One region of the Massilia sp. WG5 genome, then DNA from elsewhere that is predicted to be linked to it. Evidence: riboswitches for the same ligand, from Rfam matches in the RefSeq annotation. Region 1 holds a riboswitch; the other holds the start of a gene.
The links. Region 1 has a riboswitch for thiamine pyrophosphate ahead of AM586_RS06890 (TonB-dependent siderophore receptor). Riboswitches for the same ligand answer to the same signal wherever they lie in the genome.
Positions count from the first base shown of each region.

Region 2: linked by a shared signal. The riboswitch ahead of thiC (phosphomethylpyrimidine synthase ThiC) and the one ahead of AM586_RS06890 (TonB-dependent siderophore receptor) in region 1 are both predicted to bind thiamine pyrophosphate.

Region 1 is NZ_CP012640.2:1,561,731-1,571,744, forward strand. Features, by position in the region: gene dkgB (2,5-didehydrogluconate reductase DkgB) at 1-306, shown strand, start outside; gene AM586_RS06850 (glutathione S-transferase) at 371-1,081, opposite strand; gene AM586_RS06855 (DUF535 family protein) at 1,359-2,321, shown strand; gene AM586_RS06860 (hypothetical protein) at 2,338-2,643, opposite strand; gene AM586_RS06865 (acyclic terpene utilization AtuA family protein) at 2,657-3,994, opposite strand; gene AM586_RS06870 (CitMHS family transporter) at 4,005-5,303, opposite strand; gene AM586_RS06875 (LysR family transcriptional regulator) at 5,448-6,365, shown strand; gene AM586_RS06880 (iron-containing alcohol dehydrogenase) at 6,422-7,579, shown strand; gene AM586_RS06885 (hypothetical protein) at 7,672-8,244, shown strand; TPP riboswitch at 8,304-8,409, shown strand; gene AM586_RS06890 (TonB-dependent siderophore receptor) at 8,503-10,014, shown strand, end outside.
Region 2 is NZ_CP012640.2:3,945,583-3,955,596, forward strand. Features, by position in the region: gene AM586_RS17625 (PhoX family phosphatase) at 1-1,554, shown strand, start outside; gene thiE (thiamine phosphate synthase) at 1,698-2,306, opposite strand; gene AM586_RS17635 (hydroxymethylpyrimidine/phosphomethylpyrimidine kinase) at 2,310-3,053, opposite strand; gene AM586_RS17640 (thiazole synthase) at 3,065-3,883, opposite strand; gene thiS (sulfur carrier protein ThiS) at 3,900-4,112, opposite strand; gene thiC (phosphomethylpyrimidine synthase ThiC) at 4,124-6,016, opposite strand; TPP riboswitch at 6,089-6,189, opposite strand; gene AM586_RS17655 (hypothetical protein) at 6,320-6,823, shown strand; gene AM586_RS17660 (MOSC domain-containing protein) at 6,879-7,730, shown strand; gene AM586_RS17665 (diguanylate cyclase) at 7,810-8,931, shown strand; gene AM586_RS17670 (monovalent cation:proton antiporter-2 (CPA2) family protein) at 8,923-10,014, opposite strand, start outside.

The DNA.
Region 1 (10,014 bases):
TTCGCCCGCGAACACGGCATCCACGTCACGGCCTACATGCCGCTGGCTTACGGGAAGGCGCTGACCGATCCGCTAATCCAGGCCATCGCCGCGCGCATCGAGGCCACGCCGGCCCAGGTGGCGCTGGCGTGGTCGATGGCCAAGGGCTATGCGGTGATTCCGTCGTCGACCCGGCGCGAAAACCTGGCGGCCAACCTGGGAGCGCTGGCCGTGAGGCTGGGGGCGGAGGAGATTGCGGCGATCGATGGGCTGGAGCGCGGGGAGCGGCTGGTCAGCCCGGACTTCGCGCCGGCCTGGGACGCCTGAATCGTTCCCGTGAAGTGAATCGGCGCCCGCCTGCGCGGGGACGACGTCGCCGAGCGCGGCGACCTTACTCCTGCTCCAGCTCGGGGTAATGCCTGAATATCCCTTCCTCATTGAACGGCAGCCGCCGCTTCGACTTCAGGTAGGCCGCGACGCGCGGCCGCTTCGCCACGCGGTCGCGCAGGGCCACCAGCAGCGGATAGCCGGCGTCGATGCGCGCCATCGTCGCCGGGAAGGCGTAGCGCAGGCCGTCGAGCAGCTGGAACAGGGACAGGTCGGCATAGCTGAGCTTGTCGCCCAGCAGGAAGTCCTTCGGTTCGGGCCGCCCGAGGATGCCCTCGAAATAATCGAAGAACTTCGGGATCCTCGTCTCGACGAAATCGGCGGCGCGGCGCTTGGCTTCCGGGCGCTGGTCCTCGTAGTACAGCGAGGTCGCGATCGGGTGATGGGTGTCGTGGATTTCCGCGACCATGTCGGCGATCGTCAGCTGCAGCTGGTTCACCCACAGGCGGCCGGCATCGTCCGCTGGCGCCAGGCCGTGCTGCTGCCCCAGGTACAGCAGGATGTTGGCGGTCTGGCCGATCGTCAGCTCGCCCGCCTTCAGGAAGGGCGGCGCAAACGAAGGGTGGTCGGGGCCATCCATCGCCGCCATCATGCGCGCCATGCCGCCCGGCTCGCGTGCGACGTCGACGTACTTCACCCCGGCCTCCTCCAGCGCCAGCCGGACAAATTCGCCGCGCCCCTGGATCGTCGGCCAATAAAAAAGTTCGTACGTCATGCGACGCTCCTCATCATGTTCGGGATGACTCAATTATTCATGATGATTTCGATGTTCGGCGCGGCAATCGTGCTAGTCTTGCGGGTGGCAACGTCTGCCTGACAAAAAATCAACAAGAGACATCGTGATCACAAATAAAAAGACGAAAGGGATGACTTATCGAGCGTGGCGATCTTGACCTGCCCAGCATTTTATTTCCGTTGAGCAATATCACCTTGCCGCCAAGGCTGGTGAGTCAAGATAGAACCACCCCGATAATGAATGCCCGGAGCGCACCATGATTTTCGCTCACCTCACCAAGCACTGGATCGCCCGCCGCCGCCAGTACAGCCTGACTTCCTGGATCCTCTGCATCGCGCGCAGCCTGCGCGTGCTGGCCTACTGGCGCGACCATCGCGCCCTGTGCCAGCTCGGCGTCTACCGCAACCACGTCGCGCTGCCGCCGAACGACGATCCATTCCACCACCTCAGCCACCGCGACTACCTGATCAAGGACCTGTCGGCGCGCCGGCGCGTGCAGGCGGTCCTGAGCCACTACCGCTTCGAGGAAACCACCTTCAACGACGCCTACAAGCAGGCCGTCTACGACGCCCGCTGCCTGCCGCTGTGGCAGCACGAGGCGGAGGGCAGCAGCTTCCTGATCCAGCTCGAGATGGCCTCGCGCAGCAATGCCGAGGGCGACCTGACCGTGGCCCTGGTTGCCGACGGCAAGTGCCTGCACCGCCTGTCCTTCAGCTGGCTCGAAGGCCAGCTGGTCGGCGCCGACGCGCCGGTGGTGCCCTTCATCGCCCGCAACCAGGGACGCTGGGTCGATTCCGGCGCCGCCTTCGAAGCCTTCGAGCGCGTGTTCCCGAACAATTCTCCGAGCTTCTTCTGCTTCGCCGCGATGCAGGGCGTGGCGCAGGCGGTCGGCATCGACCAGGTCATCGCCATCCGCAGCGAAGACCACATCGCCTACGACCCCGATCCCGAAAAGCATTTCGCCAACGCCTACGACGGCTTCTGGAAGATCCTGGGCGGGGTCGAGATGCCGGGCCGGGGGGGCTACCGGATCGCGCTGCCCTTCTACGTCAAGCCGCTGTCCGAAATGCCGTCCAAGCACCGCAAGCGCGCCGCCCAGCGCCGCGAGCACTGGCGCCTGATCGGCGAATCCGCCCGCAGCACCCTGCAGCGCCACCTGCTGCACGCGCGCGCCCATGTCGAGCACCCGGCGCCGGTGCTGGAGCCGGCGCAGGTCTGAGCCGGACCCGCGCTTGTTACTCCTCGATCTCGATATCGAGGATGGCCGAGCTCAGCGACTTCCCGTGCGCGTCCAGCGCCAGTGAGCGCGTGACGCCGCCGCCCAGGGCATCGTGCATGACGAAGTTCATCGCGCCGAGTCCAGGCAGCAGGAAGCGCCGCACCTCGCCATGCACGATGCCGGCAAAGTGCGCTTTCACGCGCTCGGCCGTCATCTGCTGCACCAGCCGCTGGTAATCCTCGGGTTTGTAGGCGATGAGCGACAGGTTGGAGATATTGCCCTTGTCGCCCGCGCGCGCATGTGCGATCTCGCGCAGTTTCATGTGCCCTTTCATGTCAAAGCTCCTCGAAATGGATGGACGCGTGCACCTGTGCCGCCGGGACCAGGGTGGAGCGCACCGCGACGACCTGGCGCGCCGCCCTGGTCGCGCCGCCGCCGCCCGCGGGTCCGCAGGTGTACAGGGTTTCGACCTCGTTGCCGATCCGGAGCGCCTCCTGCATGCTGCCGGTGCGGCCGGCCACGCGCAGGCGCACCTCCCAGGGTTCGGGATGCTGCGCCGCCAGGCCGTCCCCATGGATGGCGTTCAGGCCGATCAGGTCGAAGCGCACTTCCTCGAGCTGCACCCCGGTGATCCTGAAGCGTTCGGCGACGATGTCCTGCGCCAGCCGCGCGCGCGCCACCGCGCCGGGCCCCGCATACGAGATCTGCCCCTCGCCGACATAGCTGTCGATATAGCCGATCGACACTTTCAGCATGCCACTCTTCGGATGGCCGGTAGCGCCGCTGACGGCGACCCGGTCCGGCCCCAGCTGGGTCATGGTGACGCCGGAAAAATCGGCCACCACGTCCGGCGTCAGGTAGGCCGCCGGGTCATGGATTTCATACAGCAGCTGTTCGGTACAGGTGGCGGTCGTGACGGCGCCGCCGGAGCCGGCCACCTTGGTGATCTCGAGCGAGCCATCCTCCGACACCACGCCGATCGGGAACCCGAGGCGCGCAAGACCTGCCACGTCCTTGTAGCCGGGGTCGGCGAAATAGCCGCCGCTGACCTGGCCCGCGCATTCCAGCAGGTGCCCCGCCAGCGTGCCCTGCCCCAGGCGTTCCCAGTCGTCCGCGGCCCAGCCGAATTCGTGGATCAGGGGCGCCAGCACGAGCGCCGGATCGGCGACGCGGCCGGTGACGATCACGTCGGCGCCTTGCTTCAAGGCCTCGACCAGCGGCTGCGCGCCCAGGTAGGCATTCGCGGACAGCAGGCTGTCGCCCAGCGCCGCTACCTTCGCCCCCGTGTCGTCCAGGTAATCGCCGCGGCGCAGCTGGTCCAGCACGTCGTCACCGGTCACGGCGGCGATCCTCAGCTTGCCCAGCCCCAGGGACTGCGCGACCTGCCTGATCTTCGCGGCGGCGGCGAGCGGGTTGGCGGCGCCCATGTTGGTGACGATCCGGATGCCCTTGTCGCTGCAGGTCCGCAGCACCGCCCGCATCCGCTGTTCCAGCAGGGGATCGTAACCGAGCGCCGGATCGTTCATCCTGGCCTGCTGGGCCAGGGCAATGGTGCGCTCGGCCAGGCATTCGAAGACCAGGTAATCGATCCCGCCCTTTTCCGCCAGCTCGATGGCGGGCTCGATGCGGTCGCCCGAGTAGCCGGCGCCGGCGCCAATGCGAATCTGCTTCATATGATGCTCCTTACAGCGGGAAGACCCCGATGACGATGCAGGCGATGGTCATCAGGACCGATGCCGCGAACAGGTACTTGAAGGTGAATTTCTGGTGATCGGCCAGGTCGATGCCGGCCAAGCCGGCCACCAGGAAGGTCGCCGGGGTCAGTGGGCTGACCGGAAAGCCGGTCGTCATCTGGCCCAGCAGGGCGGCCTGGGCGACCTGGATCTGCGGCACGCCCAGCATGTGGCTCACTTCGGCCACCACCGGCAAGACGCCGAAGTAGAAGGAGTCCGGGTCGAACAGCATCGACAGGGGCATCGACAGCAGGCCCAGCACGGCCGGGATGTGCGAGGCCAGTTCCGGCGGCACGAAGCCCACCGCCGCCTTGGCCATCGCCTTGAGCATGCCGGACTGGCTCATGATGCCGGTGAAGACGCCGGCCGCGAACAGGATGCTGGCCATCAGCAGCGCCGCCTTGGCATGCGCATCGATGCGGGCGCGCTGCTGGTCGACGTTCGGATAGTTGATCATCAGGGCCAGCACGACGCCGACCATGAACATCACGACCGGGTCGATTTTCCCGCTGATCATCACGCCCAGCACGATCGTCGTCAGCACGATATTGATCCAGAAGTTCTTCGGGCGCCGGATCGCCTTCTCGGCATCGCTCAGTTCATGCGTGTGGATGAAGCCGGCCGTCGCGCCATCGCGCAGGCCCAGGCGGATCTCTTCGCGGCGGCCCAGCCACCATGCGGTGCCGAAGACGAACACCAGCCCGACCAGCTGGACCGGGATCAGCGGCATGAACAGATTGCTGACCGGGATGTGCAGCGCCGCCGAGGCGCGGATCATCGGCCCGGTCCACGGCAGGAAGTTGACGCCGGCCGCCAGCGAGGCGACGCAGGCGAGGATGCGCTTGTCGATGCCGAGCCGCGTGTACAGCGGCAGCATCGCCGGGATGGTCACCAGGAAGGTCACGGCGCCCGAGCCGTCCAGGTGGATCAGCAGGGCCAGCAGGGCGGTGCCGGGCACGATGCGCGAGGGCCGGTTGCCGACCACGCGCAGGATGCCGTTGATGATCGGGTCGAGCATGCCGGCGTCGGTGACGATCCCGAAGAACAGGATGGCGAACACGAACATCCCGGCCACCGGCGCGATCTTCGTGATGCCGCCGACGATGAATTTCGAGGTCTCCATCCCGAAGCCGCCGGCCAGCGCGGCGGCGATCGGGATCGCAATCAGCGCCACCAACGGCGACATTTTCTTGGTGAGGATCGCCGCCAGTAACAGGGCGATGGTGATCAGGCCGAGCAGTGCCAGCATGTGTTGTCTCCGGTTTGTTTTGTCATGTGCCAGTCGATGCAGCACTGGCAATGAGTCTGCGGCGAGGGGTTTATCTTGTAAAATGAATTCTTTCGATTGATTATCCTGTTTATCAAATTAATCGTGTAGAAGCGCGCTAACGCCATGCCGCCGAATATCTCCACCAGACAGTTACAAGCCTTCCTCATGCTGGACGAGTGCCGCCACTTCACGCGCGCGGCCGAGCGTTGCCACCTGTCCCAGTCGGCCTTCAGCGTGGTGATCCGCAAACTCGAAGACGCGGTCGGCGCCAAACTGGTCGAGCGCGACACCCGCAACGTCACACTGACGTCGGAAGGGGCCCTGTTCGCGAGCGTGGCGCGGGCCCTGCTCGGTGACCTGGACGCCGCCTTCACCGACATGGGCGACTTCATCGCGCGCCGCAAGGGCAAAGTGGCGCTGGCGGTGTTGCCCTCGCTCGCGGCCGACGCAATTCCGGCAGTGGTCGCCGAATACAAGCGCGCCTACCCCGGCATCACCGTGCAGCTCTTCGATGCGCTGTCGGACCAGTGCCTGCACATGCTGCGGCAGGGGAAGGTCGACCTGGCCCTGACCGCGCCGGGCGCCAGTCTCGCCGAATTCTCCACGCGGACGCTGTGCAGCGATCCGTTCTACCTGGTGTGCCGGCACGACCACCCGCTCGCCCGCAAGCGCAAGCTCAGGCTGGCCGAGCTTGCCGGTTGCGAGCTGATCCACCTGGCGCCCTCGTCGAGCGTGCGCCAGCACGTCGACCAGCTCACGCGCGGCATCGCCGTGCAGCACTCGGGTCTGGAAGTCGAACACCTGGCGACGGTCGCTGGCCTCATCCGGCACGGCCTGGGTGTGAGCCTGGTGCCGGAACTGACGCTGTTCCAGTTCCGCAGCATGGACCTGGTGGCGGTTCCGCTGGACACGGATGTGGTGGCCCGTCCCATCCTGATCGTGCAGCACAGGGAACGGCCATTGTCGAACGCCGCGCAGGGCATGCTGGAGCTCATCGAGATGCGGCTGCGTTCAAGCAGGCGCCCGGCCGGAGTGCTGTGACGCGCTCCGCTCCGATGCGCGATAATCGCATCTTTGCGACCTGACAGGGATTCATCTTGCTTAACTTCGACTTCCACAATCCGACCCGCATCCTGTTCGGCGAAGGCCAGATCCAGCGCCTGGCGCGCCTGGTGCCCGCCGGCGCGCGCGTGCTGGTGCTGTACGGCGGCGGCAGCATCCGCGCCAACGGCACCTTTGATGCCGTGATGGCGGCGCTGGACGGCCATGCCGTGTTCGAATTCGGCGGCATCGAGCCGAATCCCAGCTACGAAACCCTGGTCGAGGCGATCGCCCTGGTCAAGCGCGAGCACATCGATTTCCTGCTCGCGGTGGGCGGCGGCTCGGTCATCGACGGCACCAAATTCGTTGCCGCGGGCGCCATGCTGGACGACGATCCCTGGACCATCCTGGAACAGCACGCGAAGAACGTGCGCGCGGCCCTGCCCTTCGGCGCCGTGCTGACCCTGCCGGCCACCGGCTCCGAGATGAACTCCGGCAGCGTGATCACCAGGAAGGCGACGCAGGAAAAGTTCGCCTTCATGTCGCGCCTGGTGTTCCCGCAATTCGCCATCCTCGACCCCACCCGCACCTATACCCTGCCCGCGCGCCAGGTCGGCAACGGCATCGTCGACGCCTTCGTGCACATCATGGAGCAGTACATGACCGTGCCCGCGCAGGCGAAGGTGCAGGACCGCTTCGCCGAGGGCCTGCTGCAGACCCTGGTCGAGGAAGGCCCGAAAGCCCTGGCCGAGCCGGAAAACTACGATGTCCGCGCCAACCTGATGTGGACCGCGACCCTGGCCCTGAACGGCCTGATCGGCGCCGGCGTGCCGCAGGACTGGGCCACCCACATGATCGGCCACGAACTGACCGCGCTGTATGGTCTCGACCACGCGCAGACGCTCGCGATCGTGCTGCCGGCCATGCTGCGCGAACGCCGCGATGCCAAGCGGGCGAAGTTATTGCAGTACGCGGCGCGCGTGTGGGACCTGGTGGAGGGCGACGAGGATGCGCGTATCGAGGCCGCGATCGTCCGCACCGAGGACTTCTTCCGTTCCGTCGGCGTGCCGACCAGGCTGTCCGGCTACGGCCTCGGCAAGGATGTCGTGCCCGCCGTCGTGAAGGCGCTGGAGGCGCATGGCATGACGGCGCTGGGCGAGACCGGCGAGGTCACGCTGGACGTCAGCCGCCGGGTGCTGGAACGCTGCATCTGATGCAAGGACGGCGCCGGGGGCGGCACAGGCGTGCTCCCCGCTTTCCGCTGGCAAGCTAGACTGGCACGCAATTTCGTCAAATAGCACAGCCCATGAACATCGTCTGCATCGCCTGGGGCTCCCTCCTCTGGAAGCCCCATCCCCTCAAACTCGCCTCCGGCTGGCATCCTGACGGCCCGCGGCTGCCGCTCGAATTCGTGCGCCGCAGCGACGACTTTCCCGAGCTGAACCTGGCGCTGTGCGAAGGCGCGCGGCGGCTGCCGACCTACTGGGCCTACCTGGCGACCGGTGACCTGGACACGGCCCGCGCCATGCTGCGCACACGCGAACAGATCAGCCCGAACCGCCCGGACTGGATCGGCAGCGTGCCGTCCGTGGATGGTGCGGGCGTCGACCCGGCGATTCCGGCCTGGCTGCGCCGCAAGGGCATCGACGCCGCCGTCTGGACCGCGCTGCCGCCCAAGTTTGCCGGCCGCAGCGGGCACGCGCCGACGGCGCTCGAGGCCGTGGCCTGGCTCGACAGCCTGCGCGGCGACGAGCGCGCCGCCGCCGAAGGCTACATCCGCCATACCCCCGCCCACCTCGACACGCCCTACCGCCGCGCCATCGAACAGCGCCTCGGCTGGCGTCCGTTGCGCGAAGCCCACATTACGCAAAGAGTCTAAGGAACGTCCGGCCAGCGTTGGCAGAAGCGCCACGCCCGCACGCATCCATGCTACACTCCCGCCTTCGCTAGGGGTCCTGGCAGCAAACTTTGCGCTGCCGGGTGAGAGATACCCTCCGTACCTGATCTGGATAATGCCAGCGAAGGAAAGCGCAAGACGGTGCCTGAGACGGCTCCCACTCCTGTTTGCCCTTCCCCAGTTGGCTCCGGCTTTTGACAAAGCAGCGACGCCAAGCGGCGCGCGAAGACGAGCAAACCCATGAACGCACAACTGAAGTATTCGATCCTGGCCTGCGCCATCGCGCAAGCCTTTTCCCATCACGCCCAGGCGCAGGAACAGAGCGCTCAAGCGGGCGGCCAGCCGGTCGCCGAAGTCGTCGTCACCGGCGAGCGCGCCGGCCTGGAGCGCGCCGCCGTCGGCGGTTTCTCCGAATCCTCGCTGTGGGAAACGCCGGCCTCGATCAGCACGATCGGCCGCACGCAGATGCAGGACCTGTCGATCCGCTCGACCACCGAGGCCATGCGCTACGACGCTTCGGTCAGCGACGCCTACAACGCAGTCGGCTATGCCGAGCAGTTCGCGATCCGCGGCTTCGCCCTCGACAACAACTACAGCTATCGCAAGGACGGCTTCGCAATCCCGGGCGACACCCAGATCCCGCTCGAGAACAAGGAACGCATCGAGGTGCTGAAGGGCCTGGCCGGCCTCACCGCCGGCGTCGCCACTCCGGGCGGCATCGTCAACTACGTGACCAAGCGCCCGACCAATACCCCGCTGCGCTCGGCGACGGTCGAAGTCAGCGAGCGCGGCACCCTGTACGGCACGGTCGACCTGGGCGGACGCTTCGACGACCGCCGCTTCGGCTACCGCATCAATGCGGCCGCCGCCGACCTGCACTCCTATGTGCGCGGCGCGAACGGCGAGCGCCAGTTCGTGTCCGGCGCCTTCGACTGGCAGATCACGCCAGACGCCCTGCTGCAGCTCGACCTCGACTACCAGCACAAGGCGCAAATCACGGCGCCCGGCTTCCAGCTGATCCGCAATGAAGTCCTGCCGACCGGCGTGTCGGCCAGGATGCTGTTGAACGACCAGCCCTGGACCCGTCCGGTCGACACCCGCGACACCAACCTCGGCCTGCGCTTCGAATACAAGCTGGCGGACTCCTGGCGCGCCACCATCGCCGGCAACAAGCACTGGTTCAAGCGCGACGACTACACCGCCTTCCCCTACGGCTGCAGCAACGAGGGCGCGGGCTTCTATCCGGGCTACTGCTCGAACGGCGACTACGACGTCTACGATTACCAGAGCGTGGGCGAGCGCAAGACCCCGTGGGGCCTGCAGGCGATGCTGCAGGGCGGCTTCGCCACCGGCGCGCTGCGCCACCAGCTGACGGTCGGCGCCTCGTACGCGGAACGCCACGACAGCTTTGGCGACTACGTCTACGACTACGTCGGCTACAGCAATCTGTGGCACCCGCTGGTCTCGCCGTCCGCCGATCCGTCGCGCACCACCGGCCCGGTGTTCGAACGCCGCAGCGACCAGGAAAGCGCGCTGTTCGCCCAGGACATCGTGACCCTGGCCCCGCAGCTGACCCTGCACGGCGGCCTGCGCTACGTGCAGACCAAGCGCAGCGACTACGAGGAAGACCGCCCGGTCGTGCACACCGCCGGCTACGTGGACAGCAAGGATCACTTCCTGCTGCCGAGCGTCGCCCTGGTCTACAACATCAACCGCGACTGGAACGTCTACGGCTCGGTGAGCCACGGCCTG
Region 2 (10,014 bases), 2.4 Mb from region 1:
TTCTTCTCGGATTCGCCGGACGGCACTTCACTGCTGACGGTCCCGAACGCGAAAGTGACGGGGGTGAAGGGCAATACCGTGTTCGCCGTGGTCCAGTTCGAGTACACCACCTGGGCCCAGGACGGCAAGACCGACATGTACGGCAAGCTGCCGTCGCCGATCGCCGTGCTGACCCTGGACCAGGATCCCGCCAACGGCAAGCTGAGCCTGGTGAAGTACCACAACGTCGACACCTCCGGCGTGAACGGCCTGTGGATCACCTGCGGCGCCAGCCTGTCGCCGTGGGGCACCCACCTGTCGAGCGAAGAGTACGAACCGAACGCCTTCACCGCGGCGACCGACGCGCAGTTCAAGGGCTTCAGCAAGAACCTGTACGGCGACGAGACCAGGGCGAATCCGTACAACTACGGCCACCTGCCGGAAGTCACCGTCAACGCCGACGGCACCGGCAGCATCAAGAAGCACTACTGCATGGGCCGCATCTCGCACGAACTGGTGCAGGTGCTCGGTGACAACCGCACCGTGATCATGGGCGACGACGCCACCAACAGCGGCTACTTCGTGTTCGTGGCCGACAAGGAGAAGGACCTGTCGAGCGGCACCCTGTACGTGGCCAAGGTCGGCGCCGGCTTCTCGCTGGACCCGGCCGCCGCCGCCGCGCCGCTCACCTGGATCAGGCTGGGCTCCGCCACCAGCGACGAGATCCGCTCGCTGGCCGCTTCGCTCAAAGCCACCGACATCATGGACGTCAAGAGCGCCGATCCGCAGGACGCCACCTACACCAGGGTCGCCGCCAACGGCCGCACCGAGTGGCTGAAGCTCAAGCCGGGCATGGAAAAGGCCGCCGCCTTCCTCGAGACCCACCGCTACGCCGCGCTGGTCGGCGCCTCGATGGGCTTCACCAAGATGGAAGGCACTACCGTCAACCTGAAGGACAAGGTCGCCTACTCGGCGCTGCAGAACTGCCAGAGCTCGATGGTGGCCGGTAACGCCCTGAACGTGCCGGGCAACGGCATCTCGATCCCGAAGGCGATCAACGCCGGCGCGGTCATGATGCTGAGCCTGAAGGGCGGCCAGAAGGACACGGCCGGCAATGCCATCAACAGCGAGTGGATGCCGGCCGATACCAAGGCCCTGTTCGTGGGCGAGGACATCGCCGCCGACGCGCTGGGCAATACCGCCAACCCGAACAAGGTGGGCAACCCGGACAACCTGAAGTTCTCCGAAAAGATGCGCACCCTGTTCATCGGCGAGGACAGCAGCCAGCACGTCAACAACTTCCTGTGGGCCTACAACGTCGACACCAGGCAGCTCTCGCGCCTGCTGTCGGTGCCGGCCGGCGGCGAATCGACCGGCCTGCATGCGGTCGACGACATCAACGGCTGGACCTACATCATGAGCAACTTCCAGCACCCGGGCGACTGGGGAAGCATCCACACCGGCGTGAAGACCACGCTGGATCCGCTGATCCGTGCGAACTACAAGGACAAGTTCGGTGCGGCGGTGGGTTACCTGACGGGTGAGCTGACGCAGTTCAAGCTGGCGAAGGCCTGAGTTTCAGATACGTTGTCCCCGCGCAGGCGGGGATCCAAGTTTGCATGCGCTGTCGAGATGCGGGCAAAACTTGGACCCCCGCCTTCGCGGGGGCGACGGTGTAGAAGGCCGGGGGCGACGGTGTAAAAGCGCGGGAACGACGCTTATCGGAACAGCTGCGTGAACTCACGCGCCGCCTCATACGGCTCCGGCGCCAGGTACACGCTGCTGATCGCCGCCACCATATCCGCTCCCAGGCCCACCAGCGGCTTCGCATTCTCCGCCGTCATCCCGCCGATCGCCACCGCCGGCACCCGCAGCAGCGCTTTCGCCCGGGCGACGATCGCCAGGGGCGTACTCACCTCGTACACCTTTACCTTCGACGGATAGAAGCCGCCGAAGGCCACATAGCTCGCCCCCGCATCCTGGGCCGCCTGCGCCAGCTCGAAGCGGCCGTAGCAGGAGGCGCCGACGATCCTGTCCGGGCCCAGCGCCGCGCGCACCGCGGCCACCGGCGCGTCCAGGCCGCCGACGTGCACGCCGTCCGCGTCCAGCCGCAGGCACAAGTCGACGTGGTCGTTGATGACCAGCGGCGTCCCGTGCCGGCGGCACAGGGCGAGCAGGGCGGCGGCCTGTTCTTCGCGCAGGGCCTCATCGGCCGTCTTGTTGCGGTACTGGACCAGCGCCGCGCCGGCGTCCAGCGCGCGGCCCGTCACGTCCAGCAGGCGCCCGGTGTCGTCCCAGTCGGGCGTTACCAGATACAGTCCTCTCATCATTCATGCTCCCCGATGTTCGATACGGCGCGGAATGCGCTGGCCGGCGGCGATCGCATAGGAATCCGCCAGCGCCTGGTTGCAGCAGCGCTGGGCGCGTTCGAGCGCCTGCTCCATCGCGTCGCCCAGCGCCAGGCGGGCGGCCAGGCTGGACGCCAGCGTGCAGCCGCTGCCGTGGAATTCGCCGGGCAGGCGCGGCCAGCGCCATTCGCGCACACCCTCGCGGCTGTGCCAGCGGTTGACGACTTCGTCGCCATCGCCATGCCCGCCGGTGACCAGCAGGTGCGGGCAGGAGACCGGATCGAGCGCCGCCGCCTCCGGCTGGTTGGGCGTGAGCACCGTCGCCAGCGCCAGCAGCGGCGCCAGTGCCGCCAGCGCATCGCCGCGCGCGAGCGGGTCGCCGTGGCCGCTGGCCAGCACCGGGTCGAGCACCACCGGCAGCGCCGGCCGGCGCTCGCGCAGCGCCAGGACGATGCCGGCGATCGCCCCGGCATTCGCCAGGCTGCCCGGAATGCCCAGCTTGACCGCGCGGATCGGCATGCTGTCGAGCAGCACCGCAGCCTGGCGCACCAGCAGGCCGGCGTCCACCGGCGCCACCTCGTGCACGCGCTCGTTGTCCTGGACCGTCAGCGCGGTCACGATGGGCAGCGCGTGCGCGCCCTGGGCGGCGATCGCCTCGATGTCGGCCTGGATGCCGGCCCCGCCCGAGGGATCGAGGCCGGAAAACACCAGTACGCAAGGGCGCATCGTATGCAGCGTCACTGAGCAGCTCCGCCGAGCCGTCCCGCCATCGGCGACGAGGGCGACGCCGCGAAGCGCCGCGGCATCCGTCCCGCCAGCCAGGCTTCCCGGCCGGATTCCACCGCAAGCCGCATCGCGCGCGCCATGCGCACCGGATCACGCGCGAGTGCGATGGCGCTGTTCATCAGGACGCCGTCGCAGCCCAGCTCCATCGCCACCGCCGCATCCGAGGCCGTGCCGACGCCGGCGTCGACCAGCACCGGCACCCTGGCCTGTTCGATGATCAGCGACAGGTTCCACGGATTCAGGATGCCCATGCCGGAGCCGATCAGGGAGGCCAGCGGCATCACGGCCACGCAGCCGATTTCTTCCAGCATCCTGGCCTGGATCGGATCGTCGCTGCAGTAGACCATCACGTCGAAGCCGTCGCGCACCAGTTCCTCGGCGGCGCGCAGGGTCTCGGGCATGTTCGGGAACAGGGTTTTCTCGTCGCCCAGCACCTCGAGTTTCACCAGTTTGTGCCCGTCCAGCAGCTCGCGCGCCAGCTGCAGGGTATAGACCGCATCCTTCGCGGTGTAGCAGCCGGCCGTGTTGGGCAGGATGGTGTAGCGCGAGGGCGGCACCACGTCGAGCAGGTTCGGCGCGTGCGGATCCTGGCCGATGTTCACGCGGCGGATCGCCACCGTGATGATTTCCGCGCCGGCGGCCACGGTCGCGTCGCGGGTCTGTTCCAGGTCGCGGTACTTGCCGCTGCCGACCAGCAGGCGCGAGCGGTATTCCTTGCCGGCGATGACGAGAGGTTTGTCGCGCATTTCATTCATGTTCAAGTCGTTCATGTCTTTTCCAATGTGTTCAACCGCCGCCGATCGCGCGCACCACGTCGACCCGGTCGCGCGGCGCCAGTACGGTCTCAGGCCAGCGCTCGCGCGGCACCACGCGGCGGTTCACGGCCAGCGCCAGCGCCTGGCCGGCCAGGCCGAGTGCGTCGACCAGCGCGTGCAGGGTGGCTGCCTCGAGCCGCGCCGCATCCAGTACATACGGCGCGCCGTTCAGTTCGAGTTCGATCTGCGGCACGATCACTCCTTGTGCTCATTTTCCCGATTAGGCTCGGCGCTCCAGCGCATGAACTCGACCGCCTTTTCCTGCATGCCGCCGGCCGCGTAGTCGCGCACTTCCTGGGTGATCTTCATCGAGCAGAAGTGCGGCCCGCACATCGAGCAGAAGTGGGCGACCTTGGCGGAGTCCTTCGGCAGCGTCTCGTCGTGGAAAGCGCGCGCCTTGTCCGGATCGAGGCCGAGGTTGAACTGGTCTTCCCAGCGGAATTCGAAGCGCGCTTTCGACAGGGCGTTGTCGCGGATCTGCGCGCCCGGATGGCCCTTGCCCAGGTCCGCCGCATGCGCCGCGATCTTGTAGGTGATGATGCCGTCCTTGACGTCGTCCTTGTCGGGCAGGCCCAGGTGCTCCTTCGGCGTCACATAGCACAGCATGGCGGTGCCGTACCAGCCGATGTTGGCGGCGCCGATGCCGGAGGTGATGTGGTCGTAGCCCGGCGCGATGTCGGTGGTCAGCGGGCCCAGGGTGTAGAAGGGCGCCTCGTGGCATTGCGCGAGCTGCAGGTCCATGTTCTCCTTGATCAGGTGCAGCGGCACGTGGCCCGGGCCCTCGATCATGGTCTGCACGTCGTGCTTCCAGGCGAGCTGCGTGAGTTCGCCGAGGGTGCGCAGCTCGGCCAGCTGAGCTTCGTCGTTGGCGTCGTAGATCGAGCCGGGGCGCAGGCCGTCGCCGAGGCTGAAGGCGACGTCGTAGGCCTTCATGATCTCGCAGATCTCCTCGAAGTGCGTGTACAGGAAGGATTCCTTGTGGTGGGCCAGGCACCACTTGGCCATGATCGAGCCGCCGCGCGAAACGATGCCGGTGAGCCGGTTCGCCGTCATCGGAATGAAGGGCAGGCGCACGCCGGCGTGGATGGTGAAGTAGTCGACACCCTGCTCGGCCTGTTCGATCAGGGTGTCGCGGTAGATCTCCCAGCTCAGTTCTTCGGCCTTGCCGTTGACCTTTTCCAGCGCCTGGTAGAGCGGCACGGTGCCGATCGGGACCGGGCTGTTCCGGATGATCCATTCGCGCGTCTCGTGGATATGCTTGCCGGTCGAGAGGTCCATCACCGTGTCGCCGCCCCAGCGGATGGCCCAGGTCATCTTCTCGACTTCCTCGCCGATGGACGAGGTGACGGCCGAGTTGCCGATGTTGGCGTTGATCTTCACGAGGAAGTTGCGGCCGATGATCATCGGCTCCGATTCCGGGTGGTTGATGTTGGCCGGCAGGATGGCGCGTCCGCGGGCGATTTCGTCACGCACGAATTCAGGCGTGATCTCGGCCGGGATCGCGGCGCCGAAGGACTGGCCCGGATGCTGGCGTCCCAGCAGCGCCGCCATTTTCTTCCCGGTGGGGCCGGCCGCTTCGAGGTTTTGCAGGTATTCCTGGCGCCGCAGGTTTTCGCGGATCGCGACGAATTCCATTTCGGGTGTGACGATACCCTGGCGCGCATAGTGCATCTGCGTGACGTTGCGGCCGGCGGCGGCGCGGCGCGGCTTGCGCTGCAGGTCGAAGCGCAGCTCGGCCAGCTTCGGGTCCTTCAAACGGTCCTGGCCGTAGCTCGAGGAAGGGCCGGCCAGTTCGACGGTGTCGCCGCGCTCGCGGATCCAGGCGCTGCGCGGGCAGGGCAGGCCGGAGCGGATGTCGATGCGCACGTCCGGGTCGGTGTACGGCCCGGAGGTATCGTAGACCCAGACCGGCGGATTCGGCTCGGCGCCGAACGAGGCCGGCGTGGGGGACTGGTGGATTTCGCGCATCGGCACCCGGATGTCGGGACGCGAGCCGGCCACATGGACCTTGCGTGAATTGGGAAGCGGCGTCACGGCCGCGGCATCGACCGTGGCGCTGGCGGACAGGAATTTTGGATCGGCGTTCAAGTGCACTCCTTGTTGGCGACTGAAGATCGATCCAGCTCGGAGGAGTGCAAAGATACGTAGGCACGAGGGCATACGCGGACTCTGTAGCTTCCCTTCGCTGGCATTATCCAGATCAGGTTCGGAGGGTATTTCTCACCCGCGCGTTTGATGGCGCAGGACCCCTAGCGTTGTTGCCGGCTCATGAAGAGACGACGGGCGGAAGTGTACGTGGGTTTTGAAGCGATGGCAATCCGTGCGCTTCGTCCGTGACAAGGCAGGCATGTTGCCGGCGGTCGATCTGCTAAGCTTCCCGTAATGAGAAAGATGACGACCATTCGCGGCCTTGCGTTCGCCCTGCTGGCCCTGCATGCGGCGGTGTCGCAGGCCTGCTATTCGCCGCCCGCCGCCCAACTGATCGGTGTTGACGAACAACTCGCGCAGGCGAAAGACATCGCGCTCGCCCAGGTCATCGGCGCCACGCCCCTCGGCGGGAGGACGGTCGAATACCGGTTCCTGGTGCTGGAGCAGCTGGCCGGGCCGGCGCAAAACGTGTTCACGATGGTGGGCCGCGCCGCGACCCCTGCCGATCAGGACGGCAGCTTCGACAGTCACCGCGCCCCGGCCTTCTGGGCGCGTGGCGGCGGCCGCACGATGAACGAGGGCGACTGCGAAATCCACCCCGGTTTCGTTGTCGGCAATACCTACCTCGTGTTCCGCGGGTCGGCGCCGACCTGGCGCAGTTTCGAAAAAATCGACATGGCCGGCAGCATCGTCGACCACGACGACAAGTGGCTGGCCTACGTAATGGCCTACTTGCGAAAGTCCTGAAACTGCGGGAGTTTGGTGCGATACTATCCGGCCCGAAGTCGAAACAAGCCCGGCAATGCCCACCCTGTCCCAACTCTTCCTGTACCCGATCAAATCCTGCGCCGGCATCGCCGTCCAGGAAGCCACGCTGCTCGAATCCGGCCTGAGCGCGCAGGGCGTGCACGACCGCGAATGGATGCTGGTCACGGAAGCCGGCCAGTTCCTGACCCAGCGCGAGTTCCCGCGCATGGCGCTGATCCGGCCCACTCCCAGCGGCGACCAGCTGCGCGTGAGCAGCCCGGGCATGGCCGACCTGCTGCTGCCGCTCGCCTGGCAGGACGAGGCGCCGGCCTGCCGCGTGCAGATCTGGGACGACGTCGTCGGCGCGGCCGATTGCGGCGAGCAGGCGGCCGGCTGGTTCACCGAGGCGCTCGACACCCGCGAGCGGGTGCGCCTGGTGCGCTTCCGCCGCGACGTGGTGCGCCCGACCAGCGTCAAGTGGACCGGCGGCATACCCTCGCAGACGCGCTTCGCCGACGGCTACCCGCTGCTGCTGATCGGCCAGTCCTCGCTCGACGACCTGAGCCGCCGCCTGCGCGCGGCCGGCCGCGCGGCGCTGCCGATGGACCGCTTCCGGCCCAACCTGGTGGTAGCAAGCCTCGAAGCCTTCGAGGAGGACTACACGGCCTCGCTCAGCACCGGCGCGGCCGAGATCCGCCCCGTCAAACCCTGCGCACGCTGTCCGATTCCCGCCATCGACCAGGCCACCGGCGTGTCCGGCCCGGACCCGCTCGACATCCTGCAGACCTACCGCGCCAACCCGAAACTCGACGGCGCGGTCTGCATGGGCATGAACTGCATCGTCTCGGCGGGCGCCGGCAGCACCCTGCGCGTCGGCCAGGCGCTGGCGGCCGAACTGGCATTCTGACAACAGTTTCGTACAGTTTTCGATTTGCAACGCGGCCGAGTTGGCGTAATGTATGGACTAATTGCTGAAAGGAATGTCCATGCACGAGCAGCAGGGCGCCAGTGTGCGCGAACTGATGGCCGAGAACGCCGCGCTGCGCAGGCAGCTCGCCAGCCTGATCGACCAGGCGGAGAGCAACCACGCGATCATGATGCGCCACCAGGCCTTCGATCTCGATATCGTGAGTGCGGGCAGTTTCCAGGAACTGGTCGCCACCATCTTCCGCCAGCTGCCGATCGTCTCGAATCTCGACATCGTGACCCTGTCGCTGGTCGACACGGATGCCGACATCTTTACGGTGATGCACAAGCTGGGCGTGGACTTCGACGCCCTGCCCAACCTGCTGTTCCATGAACATGCCGGGGAGCTGGGTTTCGACCTCGCGCGCGGCCACCCGCCCAAGCCGCGCTTGCAGCCGTATCACCCGGTCAGCCATGCGGTGGCCTTCCCGCATCCGCCCGCCGGCCTGGCCAGCGTCGCGCTGGTGCCGCTGCTGCGCAACCGGCGCCTGCTCGGCAGCCTGAACCTGGGCAGCCGCGACTTCAGCCGTTTCACGCCGCTGCTGGGCACGGATTTCGTCGAGCACATGGGTTCGATCATCGCGATCTGCCTCGAGAACGTGATCAGCAACGAGATGCTGAAGTACATCGGCCTGACCGATGCGCTGACCGGCGTCTACAACCGCCGCTACATGGACCGCCGCCTGGCCGAGGAGATCGCCAGGGCCCGCCGCCAGTCCTACCAGATCGCCTGCCTGTACATCGATATCGACCACTTCAAGCAGGTCAACGACACCCACGGCCACCAGGCCGGCGACGACGTGCTGCGCGAAGTGGCCGCGCGCATCAAGGCCGAGCTGCGCATGTCGGACGCGCTGGGCCGCTTCGGCGGCGAGGAATTCGTGGCGCTGCTGATCGATGCCGAGCTGGAAAGCGCCAGTGTGGTGGCGCAGCGCATCCGCGCCAGCGTGGCCGACCAGCCTTTCCTGCTGGGGGACGGGCAGGGGCTGCCGGTGACGGTGTCGATCGGGGTGGCGGCGCTCGGCGGCGTCGAGCGCGAGCAGGCGGTCGAGGAAGTGGCCCAGGCGCTGGTGGCGCAGGCCGACCAGGCGCTGTATCAGGCCAAGCAGAACGGGCGGAATCAGGTCGTGGCGTCAGCGTAAAAGACGTCCTTCCGCGCGGGTAACGGCCGTCCCGGTCCCGCGCAGCACCACCACGTCGCCGGCGCGCAGCTCGGTGTCCTCCTCCGGCTCGATGCGCTGGTTGCCGCGCCGGACCGCGGTCACCTCGGCGCCGACATCGTCCAGTTCCAGGTCGCCCAGGCAGCGGCCGACCGCGCCGGCATCCTCGTTCAGCACCACCGAATGCAGGCGCACGTAGCTGTGTTCGGGGTCTTCGCTGATGTCGCTGGCGCCGTGGAAGAAGCCGCGCAGCGAGGCGTAGCGCTCGTCGCGCGCGGCCTGCACCCGGTGCACCACCCGCCGCAGCGGCACCCCCATCACCACCAGCGCGTGCGAGGCCAGCATCAGGCTCGATTCCAGCGCTTCCGGCACCACTTCGGTGGCGCCGGCCTTTTTCAGGACGTCGAGCTCGGTGTCGTCGTGGGCGCGCACGATCACCGGCAGCGCCGGCGCCAGCTCGTGCACCAGGTGCAGCACCTTCAGCGCCAGGCGAGTATCGGCGAAGGTGATCACCAGCGCGCTGGCGCGGTTGATGCCGGCCGCGATCAGGGATTCGCGGCGCGAGCAGTCGCCATAGGAGACGTTGGCGCCGGCCGCGCGCGCTTCCTGGACCCGTTCGGGATCGAGGTCGAGCGCATACCAGGGCAGCTTTTCTTCCGACAGCAGGGTGGCCAGGCTCTGGCCGCTGCGCCCGAAGCCGGCGATGATCACGTGCTTCTGGGCCGCCATCGTGCGGCTCGCGATCTGGGTCAGCTGCAGCGATTGCAGCATCCATTCGTTGGACGCCATCTTCATCACGATCCGGTCGCTGTTGGCGATCGCGAAGGGTGCGACCAGCATCGACAGCACCATCGAGGCCAGCACCAGCTGGATCAGGAAGGGATCGATCAGCTTCGAGCCGGAGGCCAGGTTCAGCAGCACGAAGCCGAACTCGCCGGCCTGCGCCAGCGCCAGGCCGGTGCGCATCGCCACGCCGTCGGACGAACCGAAGGCCTTCGCCAGCGCCGCGATCAGGGCGAACTTGAGCAGCACCGGCGCTACCAGCAGCAGCAGCACCAGCCACCA